Regions from separate parts of the Paenibacillus sp. J22R67 genome, predicted to be linked through region 2. Evidence: a T-box and tRNA genes for the amino acid it is inferred to sense, from the RefSeq annotation. Region 2 holds a T-box; the other holds one or more tRNA genes.
The links. A T-box is a leader RNA that pairs with one kind of tRNA and senses whether it is charged. The one in region 2 lies ahead of ileS (isoleucine--tRNA ligase), so its partner is inferred to be a tRNA-Ile.
Positions count from the first base shown of each region.

Region 1: it has a tRNA-Ile gene. The T-box ahead of ileS (isoleucine--tRNA ligase) is inferred to sense a tRNA for this amino acid. The anticodon was not compared.

Region 1 is NZ_JCAUAX010000002.1:882,188-887,943, forward strand. Features, by position in the region: gene AC58VC_RS10295 (hypothetical protein) at 1-1,094, shown strand, start outside; gene AC58VC_RS10300 (DUF1906 domain-containing protein) at 1,143-1,877, opposite strand; gene AC58VC_RS10305 (DUF2277 domain-containing protein) at 2,010-2,297, opposite strand; gene AC58VC_RS10310 (hypothetical protein) at 2,477-2,974, shown strand; gene AC58VC_RS10315 (hypothetical protein) at 2,971-3,468, shown strand; tRNA gene AC58VC_RS10320 (tRNA-Ile) at 3,571-3,644, opposite strand; tRNA gene AC58VC_RS10325 (tRNA-Met) at 3,655-3,731, opposite strand; gene AC58VC_RS10330 (hypothetical protein) at 3,822-3,986, opposite strand; gene AC58VC_RS10335 (hypothetical protein) at 4,146-5,756, opposite strand, start outside.
Region 2 is NZ_JCAUAX010000024.1:11,471-17,226, reverse strand. Features, by position in the region: gene ileS (isoleucine--tRNA ligase) at 160-3,243, opposite strand; T-box leader at 3,293-3,546, opposite strand; gene AC58VC_RS37105 (GNAT family N-acetyltransferase) at 3,723-4,709, shown strand; gene AC58VC_RS37100 (PhnE/PtxC family ABC transporter permease) at 4,839-5,705, opposite strand; gene AC58VC_RS37095 (PhnE/PtxC family ABC transporter permease) at 5,707-5,756, opposite strand, start outside.

The sequences.
Region 1 (5,756 bases), on a different contig from region 2:
GAACGTTGATCTGCACCCTGCTGCTTTCAGTGATGTCCATTGGTCTGTTATGTCCTTTCGGCCAAGCCCTCAGCTACCCAGAAACAGTGAGTACAAATACCTTTCTGCTGGTCGTCCAAGCATCACCACATGCCGCCTACCGATCAGAATCATCTTTTGAGAATAAAAAATTACAGCGAGAACTTGAGCAACTGACTGCAGGGGCTTCGTATGCCGAAGCATTACCGCCGGATACCACCCTCATTTATCATAAAAAAGGGCAGACGGTTAACTACGGCGTCACGGTAAACGGGGAATTGGTTGATCCTATGACCAAATCCATCTATCCAGTCTCGACTGGCGTGCAAGAAGCGCTCCGCACACAAGTTCAAGCGCTTAGAGCTCAGCACTATGGCGAAATCCTGACTTGGGAAGACGCAAGCGAGGTCATCCCTAAATATAGCAAATTCACGATAACCGACGTGGAAAGCGGTCTTAGCTTTGAAGGACAGCGACGCGCAGGCTCGAGCCATGCGGATGTCCAACCGCTGACGAAGAGTGACTCAGCGACGCTCAAAACCATTTACGGCGGCGCCTGGAGCTGGGATCGCAAAGCGGTCCTCGTCAGGTTTAACGGCCGCACGCTGGCTGGCTCCATGCACGGCATGCCGCATGGCGGAGACGGCATTCCCGGAAATGACTTCGATGGTCATTTCTGCATTCACTTCCTCGGGAGCGTGACGCATGGCTCCCGCTCCTCGGATCCGGCGCACCAGGTCATGGTGCACCGGGCAGCCGGCTTGCTGACGTCCTACATCAGCAAGCTTTCGCCTTGGGCGCTGATCGACGTCTGGATCAGCGGCGCCAATCAAGGTGACCTGCAGCTGCTGCAGGTCACCACAGGGCAAGAGCAGGCGATGCATGTGCGAAGCATGCGCCGCCTGTCCAAGTTCCCGGAGCGGGACGTGTCCCAGCTCCTTGAGCTTGAGGCTGCGGTCGACGTTACGGTTACACCGGCACGTGCTTCCGCGCCTGCACACAGGCGTATGCTCTTTCGGCTCGAAAGAGCATCGCTTGATTCGCGCTGGTACATTCGCAGCGCGGTCATGCAATGACAAAAGCCCGTTAACTCTCACATGAAACGAGAGTTAACGGGCTTGATTTTATTGCTGCGGCTGACCAGAAGCTTTGCGCAGCTCATTCGCTAGGCGATTGAATTCCGCTCGAGCTGGAACCGAAGTTGTGGCCTCATAGCCAGCAGACAGAAAAGGTATGATTACATTGGCATCATGCGTAGAGAGTGGATAAGTCACTGGCGTCAGCGTGTTCCACCAGCCTTCACTGCCGTAAGATTCGTCATGATCGATTTGAATGCCATTCTCTGAAACATCATTCAAATATTGATAAATGTTAATAAAGGTGGATTTTTTACCGCCGCTCCAGGCGTAGGTTTGCCAAAACCGTGAGCAGGCCCCTGCCTTCTTCACGGCTTCCATAACTGCATACGATCCATATACCCCAGTGGTATACTCCGGAGTCGCTTCACTTGCCGCTCGGATGTATGCAATTATCGTTGCCATTTGAGCGCTTGTCGCGTCAAAATCAACGGCAAAATATATACAGCTTCCTGCGGGCTGTCCCAGTTGATGAGCCACCTGTACCGCGGTAGCTCCGTCAGCTAATCCTGCACTTCTTCCGCCGAGAGCTCGATTTGCCGTAGTTTCGAAAACAGATACGATTTCCAAACCTGCTTGGCTAATTCGCTCCGCTTCACTTTTCGTTAAAGCCTTATACCCGCTCGGGACGAGATATCTGGCCACAAACGAGTAGCCATCTTTGACGAAAGCAGCGGCGGTTTGCGCCGTTAAAGGCGTTGAACAATCAAAACCTTTGGTCACTTTCTATCACCTAATTTCTACTAGTTTGTTACATCATATGCTCGTAGACAATAGATTGCTACACTTCAAATGAGTTGCTTATTAAAGGAAAGTAACAAAAGGCTCTTACCTATGAAGGTAAAAGCCTTATTGTTAGGAATCCAGTTTTTTTACTGTTCCGAATCGTTTGGCGTTTCTAGCGCGCGCACGTTCGATTTCGATTTCTCGATCGCGCGGCTCTGCATGGGTGACGAGTGTATCCATCAATTGACGTGCAGCCAGCGCCACCTCGCTTACCGCTCGGTTGAAAGCTTCCTCATTGGCCTTGGAAGGTGCAGTGAAACCCGAAATCTTTCTAACAAATTGTAAAGAGGCCGCCTGAATCTCAGCATCTGTAGCAACTGGGTTGAAATTAAAAAGCGGCTTAATATTACGGCACATTCAAGCAGCTCCTTTGCATTTTTTTTTGAATTGTTGAACGTAAGCATATGTCATAAAAATAAAATAACATGAGTCGACCACTCTAACCAACTAATTTACGAAATAAAATTTAAAAGCATAAAAATATCGCAGTGCACAAATACTTTACCAATATAGTCTAATTATGAAAGAGGACAGCGATGTTTGTTGCATTTATCTTAAGCTTGATTCTATTCCTTGAGATCGTCTTCTTGATCTTCTCATGGCCTAGACTGCAGCAGCGGCTTCATGTCGTAGAGCTGACGGCAATCATTATGTTCGCCTCGGTCTTGCTGCAGCAGTCCATCTATATTATTGATATCAATTTGAATTTAAAAAATATATCCGAACATCCGATGGACGTTATTCTTATGAGAATCAGTCAAATTATTATTTTTCCGATGATAATAGCTTGGCATTTTTACTTCATGACAAATGCGAAGGGAATGCGGGGAAGTCGTCTACTAAGCATAATTATTTGGGCTCTCGTATTATCCTTTTTAACATTCCTATTTAAAAGCCTCGGTTGCTTGCATTATACGGGTTGGAAAGGACTATATAACGTTCTGCTCTACGCTGGAATTCTGATGCTGACTGAGCTGTTCGACAGGCTATTGCGGCTATATCCATTACGTAAGAATGGAGGTAGCGCATCATGATATTACTCCCACCCGAACCCTTTGATCGAAACGAATGGTTCATTATTGCCGCCTCGCTGGCATCCATGTTGGTTATGCTGCTTTTAAAACGGCGTTTTCCGTCGATCGTAATTTGGTATGTGTTCCTGTTCAACTTCTACCTTGGACTTGTGGTCGATTTGAGCATAGCCACGACGCCACTGGATTTGTATGATGTCAATGACTCTATCAAGTACGAATGGTTTGACGTCATTTTATACTTGTTCTGCTACCCACCTTCCGCCTATGTGATCATTTACTTCTATGATCGTTGGAATTTAAAAGGGATGAAATTCGTCTTGTATTTAATTGTCTGTGCCCTAATTACAACTGGCCTAGAGGGACTAGCCGTATGGGCTGAAGTGTTTCACTACAAAGGCTGGAGGCTGGTCTATTCCTTCCCTGTGTATATTGCCGTATACCTGATGAATATCGGCATGCTAAAGTTCATACGCAAGAATTTCGGTAGGTTTTAAAAAAACAAGCCCCTCATTTTCATCAAACTACGATGAGAATGAGAGGCTTGTTTCATATCCAGAAATAATAAAAACCCTTATATTTCAAGGGTTTCACTGCTATGGGCCCAGAGGGACTCGAACCCCCGACCAATCGGTTATGAGCCGACCGCTCTAACCAACTGAGCTATAGGCCCAAATAAAATTTGGTTGCGGGGGCAGGATTTGAACCTGCGGCCTTCGGGTTATGAGCCCGACGAGCTACCGAGCTGCTCCACCCCGCGTCATGTGTGCCGCTCAACAGCGACAAAAATAAATATACACTAAGCGCGAGTGGTAAGTCAAGCGTTAATTTTTAGATAAAATACTGGCAATTACGTATTGTAACGAACGCCGAAACGTCCCTTTTTCGACTTAAAAACTTCTACTTCTTGTGGACACTCATACCCGTAAATCCACCAGTCTTCTTCCATCCTTTTCGCCAGACAGCCCGCTTGAAACTTGGAATCATATAATTTCGCCCAATATATCCAGTTCATCGCAATCACTCCGTTTTAAATAAAATCGATAAACCTATCTTATCCAAAACAGGACATACTTATGAGTCCCTCCTTATGAACATCCTGACAGCACGATAAAAACAAATAAATCGCTTAGTAGTGCTTTATGCACCACCAAGCGATTTATTCAATAAACGATTATTGTTTGAATGATGTCAGGAATCGTTTAACCGTTTCTCCGTATTCGTTCGTAAAAGTCTCATATACTTTAACTTGAATCGGAAAATCCAGTTGACCGGATCTCGCACTTAAGTCAATCGTGTTCGTACCACTGTACAATCTGCCTTCGCCTGATAAGTCTTTCGTCGTTTTTCCAACGGGATTGCCCACTTTATCGAATAATTCGAAGGAAAGCTTGTTGTTATACTTATCCACAGTCACTTGTTTATCCGGTTGGATGTCCAGTTCCAGCTTCAACTTGTAATCATACGTCAAGGAAGCTTGATAAATCGCTGAGATACTCCAATCCTTAATATTGATCTCATAAGGATATACGTTTAGAACTTTGCTCGTTATATCGTTAGCCTGAACCGGTACTTTTGCTGTTGCGAGCAACGATTTGTACGTTGTCTCACCACTAGCTTGCTGGCTGTACAGGTTCATCTTCAAGCCCTCGCCTGTTTCTGAAGCAGGAAGCGCATAGGAATAGCTCACAACATAAGAAGCCTTAGGAACAACACTAAGCGCTGTTGCCTCTTGTCTTCTGCCTCCATAAGCATAACCGTCTTTACTTACGAGCTCGGTTTGAATCGCTGGAATAGGGACCGGACGGTCACTGTTATTCGTTAGTTTAAATTTGGCAACTGCCGTATTGAATCCATCGTCTTCATTGTTTGTGACGTGCAGCTCAACAAGCGATACATCGACATTGGATGGCACAAATTTATTCGTTGAATCCAGCTTGACCGGTGTTCCTAACGTGTAGGCTGGAGCTGGAATAACGCCTTGTGTCGCTGCTCCGATAGGCAGTAAAATGTTCGCACGCCCTACACGGTACGTATCTTCTTCCATTTTGCCATCGCCCTGCGAGGCGAAGAAACTCTCTGGCGTCACGACATTCAAACTCGTGAATTCTGCGTCCAAATCGGTTGGGATGACGACATGGATATATTTTTTCTCACCTGGATCAAGCACTACGGAAGCCTCCGCACGATTTCCAGAATATACCTTACTTTCTGTTTTGCCATCGATTCCGAAATTCGGAACCGTTTGACGTTCATTCGTTGGGTTCACTACTTGAATCTGCACAACCGTTGACACGCCTTTGGCCGAGATTTCCTTATGGATATCCACTGGGATGAAACCTACAGATGACCTCAGAGATGGCAGTGTGAAAGGCTCTCCCCACTTCAGAATTGCGGAGGACTTGGTGATCGTGCTGTCGCTACCATTCCACACAAGAGCCGCGTCAACCGGTACACTCAGCAGTGTTGTTTCTTTTTTTGGATACACTTCCAAATCAACATCTACAAAGCTAAGCGTGCTAAGTTCAGCATCATCACTACGTTCTACGTTCGTCAGATAACTAAGCTCTTGCTGCGTCTTCGGTAGAATAGACTTCGGATTTTTGGCACTTGGCTGCAGCGTATATTCAATACCATCCGCCATACGAACACGCAATTCAAAATCAGGTACACGCGTTATTTTATCCGTCGTATTTTTAATACGAACGACTGCTCCTAGCTTCGTTGTATCCGATTCATGCTCGTTGAGTATGCTTTTGATCTCCACTTCAACTTTATCTGTCAG
Region 2 (5,756 bases):
GCAAATAGAGCCCTGTAGTTCCGCTTTCTCACCAAAATCACCGGTTTCTCCAAAATAACGCCCTGTAGTTCCCCTACAGGAAGAATTCCAGACGCAGCCTTCCCTCCGCACAACAAAAGAAAGGGCCGCTACTAAGTAGCAACCCCCCACAAACTCCAACTACTCTATGAGCAATAAGCACTGATAACCGCCGAACGAAACATCCTCCATATTCGCAGCTTGGGCAGCATATCTGATCTCGGAGACAAGCACATTCTCGCGCAAAACATGATCAAAGCGCTCAATCGCGGCTTTCAAGGGAGCATCAACATGCAGCGTCAGGATGACACGTTTTTCAATCGGCAAATCCAGTTTCTTGCGATAATCTTGAATCCCGCGGATCACCTCGCGAACAAGACCTTCCTGTTCCAGCTCCTCCGTTATGGCTGTGTTCAGCGCGACGTTGATTTGGTACCCCACCGCGGAGGCAAATCCTGCTTTCCCCTGCTTTTCCACAAGCAGCTCATCCAAAGTAAGATGGATGGCTTCGCCGTCAAAGGTGACGTCCAGATGGCCGTTGTCAACAACTTGCTTAGCTTCAGACGCAGTAAGCTGTTTCAAGGCATTTTGCACAGGACCAACGAATTTGCCATACTTCTTGCCAGCAACTTTTAAGTTCAATTTCAACTGATAGTCAACGAAGGTGCTTTCGCTCTGCTCCAAGCGAATATGTTTCACGTTAATTTCGTCCTTGATGATGTCTTCAAATCTGCTCAAATTAAAGTCACGGTCTAGCGAAACAATGAGTTCAGACAGAGGTTGGCGTGTTTTAATTCCGACCTCGTTGCGAATGTTGCGCGCTAGCTCAACGATCTGCCGAGCGGTGGCCATGTCATTTTCCAGTGTCGTATCGATTGCTGCTTCGTTTACTTTCGGGTAATCGGTCAAATGAACGCTGCCTTCACCCCCAAGGTTGCTGAAAATATCCTCCGCGATGAGCGGGATATAAGGGGCAACCATCTGTGCTAAGGTGACCAGGACTTCGCGCAGCGTTTGGTAAGCAGAGACTTTGTCCTCCGTCATTTGACTGCCCCAGAAACGGTCGCGAGAACGGCGAATGTACCAATTACTTAGCTCATCAACAAAAGCTTCCATATGCTTGGCTGGGTTCAGAAAATCGTAATCCTCCAGCCCCTTCAAGACGTTCTGAAGGGTAGAGTTCAACCTAGAGAGCACCCATCGATCTAGCTCGTTTTTTGAAGCTTGCTGCGGATAGTCTTCCGCCTTATATTGATCAATCATGGCATACAACGAGTAAAAAGCGTGTGTATTATTGATCGTATCTACTACTTTAGACTTAGCTTCGGCTACAATCTGCTTAGAGAACCGTTTACTGTTCCACGGCGCACTGTCAGCAAGCAGAGCCCAGCGGAAGGCATCCGCTCCGAATTCTTCAATGATTTCCCAAGGGTCGATCACATTCCCTTTGCTCTTGGACATTTTCAGACCATTTTCATCCAAAACATGACCGGTTGAAATTACCGCTTTGTAAGGCAGCTTTCCGTTATATAAGGTAGATACGGCCATCAAGCTGAAAAACCAGCCGCGCGTTTGGTCAATGCCTTCGCAGATCATATCAGCCGGATACTGATCTGCGAACAGTTTCTCATCACCGAATGGATGATGATACTGAGCGAACGGCATCGAGCCGCTATCGAACCACACATCGATCACTTCCGGCGTCCTTTCCATGGTTCCTCCGCAAGAGCAGCGCAATTTCACAGCATCCACATAGGGTTTATGCAGATCCAGACTGTCATCGATAGGCGTGATGGATTTCTCATACAGGTCTTTCCTGCTTCCCGGCGCATACTCTGACCCGCAATCCTGACAAAGCCAGAGGTTCAGCGGAGTGCCCCAATAGCGGTTTCGACTGATATTCCAATCGACAAGCTCCTCAAGGAATTTCCCGAAACGACCTTCGCGGATATGCGGCGGATACCAGTTCACTTGGCTGTTGTTCGCAAGAAGTTGGTCCTTCACAGCCGTTGTTTTGATAAACCAGCTTTCCATCGCATAGTAGAGCAGGGGAGATTTACAACGCCAGCAGAATGGATAACTGTGCTCATATCGTTCCTTAGCAAACAAAAGACCGCGTTCTGACAAGCTTTTGACAATATCCACATCACAATCCTTAACAAAACGCCCGGCAAAGTCGGCTACTTCCTCCGTATACCGTCCAGCAAGATTCACGACATTTACGAAATCCAGGTTATGCTGGCGGCATGTGCGGTAGTCATCCTCCCCGTGTGCAGGCGCGATATGAACAATTCCGGTACCACTCGAATCACTTACGTAATCCGCATCGACAACGATATGCCCGCGGTTCACAGAGATATAGCCAAAAGGTGGCTCATAGGAGGTTCCTACGAATTCCTCCCCTTTGTGTGTAGAGAGGATCTCATAGTCCTCTTTTAAGACCTTTTCGGCAAGATTTTTGGCAATGACGTAGACTTTACCATTCTTTTTGGCCTTCACGTAGTCGATGTCTTTATTTACCGCAAGCGCAACGTTTGCTGGAAGTGTCCATGGGGTCGTCGTCCAGGCAAGGAATATTTCCTGCCCTTTCGTACTGCGAAACTCGAATGTCGCACTCAAGTCTTTAACATCTTCATAACCTTGAGCCACCTCATGTGAGCTAAGCGTCGTCTGGCAGTCAGGACAATAAGGGCTGACCCGATGACCTTTGTAGAGGAGTTCTTTTTTATGAATCTCGGATAAAATGTGCCACACACTCTCGATGTAATCATTCGTTAAGGTCACATAGGGATTATCCATGTCTGTCCAGTATGCGATTGCCTCTGTCAATTCCCGCCACTGCTTCTCGTATTCGAAGACGCTGTCTTTGCACTTTTCAACGAATTCGGCTATTCCATATTTCTCGATTTCTTGTTTGCCCGAAATACCCAACTGCTTCTCCACGCCAAGCTCGACGGGAAGGCCATGTGTATCCCAGCCTGCTTTTCGCACGACACGGTAACCTGACATTGTTTTGTACCTGCCGATAAAATCCTTAATGACACGTCCGAGCACGTGACCGATATGAGGCTTTCCATTGGCTGTAGGCGGCCCCTCATAGAAGACGAAGTTCGGTTTATCACTCCGATGATCGATCGATGCGCGGAATGTTCCGTTTTGTTGCCATTGATTCAGGATGCGCAGCTCGCGGGTTCTTGCTTTTTCTTTTACATCCACTTTTCTCATACAGATCATCCTTTCCCTTATTAAAATAAATACAAAAAAATCCCGTCCCATAAGGGACGAGATTGTATCTCGCTATACCACCCTTGTTCCGATTGATCCATAACTCGACCCTCGGTACCTCCGTCAACGTACCAACATACGCGCCCCATATAACGGCAGGATCCCGGGTCAGCTTACTCCAGTGGCTTCAGCTTTCCTTCTCGGAGAGGATTTTGGGCTAAGTCTTGAACGTTGGCTTTCAGCACAGGGCCAACTCTCTGGGGAACAAGGGATTAGCTTACTCGATCTCGTCAATGAATTTACTCAGAACATTCAGTTATCTCATTTCTACACCTTTTTAGATAAATTGTCAAATGAATGAGAGAAAAAGGGCTTCCATCCGAATCTTTTTTTATATCCAGACTTTACCAAGAAGTTCTCCACCGCGGATGGGATAATGACTGTATCAGTTAACTTAATTTGAGGTGGAGGTCATCCTAGTGTCAACGTTTACGATTCGCACGATGCGGCAGCCGGACGATTATGCAGCGGTCGCACCCTTACTAAATTTGATCTGGTCAGAGCCGACAACAGCTGAGCGACTGCAACGAGACGAGGATAGCATTCCTCCGGGCAAGCTGCATTACAATGAGGATGGCGAGCTGATGGGATGGGACCGTCCCAAATGGGTCGCGGAAGACGAACAAGGGCGAGTGGTCGGTTACGCGATTTGCTGGCGAGCTCCCTGGACGGAGCCAGGAGCTTTAAGCCATACGGTTGTCGTTCACCCAGAGAATCGCGGGGTCGGGATCGGAAGAGCTTTATTCGATGCTCTTCATCAATGGGCTACCGAGGTCAAGGCGACACGATTAATCGACTACATGAGGGAAACGGACGAGAGATCGCTTGCTTTTGCGGAGCGCCGAGGCTACATCAAGGAGCGCCACACGTTTGAATCCGTGCTCGACTTGGCATCGTTCGATGGCGGTTCGCTGTATGATGCGATAAGCAAAGCCGAGCAAACGGGGATTCGCTTCATAACTTTAGCGGAGGAGCCTGGGGAGGCTGGCGAGAAAAGGCTTTATGAGCTGTATAAAATCACCCATCCGGATATCCCCGGCTACTCCGGCAGCTTTCCATGGTTCGAGGAATGGAAAAAGTGGACCCTCACACAATCCGGCGTGCGTCCGGAGTGGATTCATATCGCCAAGGATGGCGATCGTTACATTGGCGTTGTCACGCTCCAACAGAACGAACAAACACGGGCTATGTATCATGAGTATACCGGCGTGCTGCCGGAATACCGTGGCCGCCGCATAGCTCTCGCCTTAAAGATGCTCGGCATACAAACGGCCGTCGCATGCGGTGTCCCTTATTTAAGGACACACAATGATTCAATGAACGCGCCCATGCTGCGAATAAACCGTGATTTGATCGGTTTCCGTGCGGAAGCTGGGAGTTACAAAATGGTGTGTGAACTCAAGTGAGGATGAGAACCATTCCCCGAGCCTGTACAGCGCAGATTAACGGTAGATTCTCCAGCTACTGCAGCTGCGAGGGATCGGTGCAGGAACAAAAAGCGCGTTCCCCCCATGGAGTGAATGCGCTTTAATTGTTCACCCTTGAACCCTTAACTTCTTCTTAATTTTTGAAGCGAGCAATTCAAGTAAGATGGCAAACGCAAGGATGAGATACGTAATAGCACCGATTTCCCTCACATCATAGTAGAAGGAACTGGCCATGAACATATCGAACCCAATGCCCCCTGCTCCAGCAGCTGCCCCCATGGCCAACGCGACAGCGAAGTTGATCTCAAATCGCATAAACGTCCATGAGATCAAGTAGGAGACGGACGATGGCAGCACAGCTTGAAACACGATTTGCCACCAATTGGCACCGCTTGCTTTCAAGGCTTCAATAACCCCTTTATCCAGCTCCTCGAATGATTCCGAGTATGCTTTGACGAGATAGCTGATGGAATGGAACGTCATTCCGATGACGGCCGCCACACTTCCAAGTCCTGCTGCAACAGCAAAAATTAAAACCCATAACACAGTTGGAACCGCGCGAATAAAAGCGACCCCGGCCTTAATGACGATAGAGAGTTTAGGATTAGATAGATTACGAGCTGCCAATAAACCGAGAAATAGAGCGATGATCGACCCGAACAACGTTGTCAGGAAAGCAAGACCCAGCGTAATGATCAACTGTTTAATCGCCTCGAAAAAGGTTATATGTTTAAAAAGCGGTTGAAAAAACATGGTTTTAACCGTAAGGGCTGTCGAAAAGACGGCTTCTACTAGGTTAATGTCCTTATAGTCAAAAGTAGCAAATGCAAACACGGTCAATAAAGCCAGCGCAGCTAGTGTCAGCCGAATTACAAAGGATTGTTTGTTAAAGGGTTTCTTGGGATTTGGGCTCTTGGTGTGATCCCAGCTAGTATCTTTGTTAGAGACGGCTTTCAACGATTCCTGAAGTTCCATTTTACAAAATCACCCTCCTCACATAAGTAGACACCGATTCGATGGCAAAAA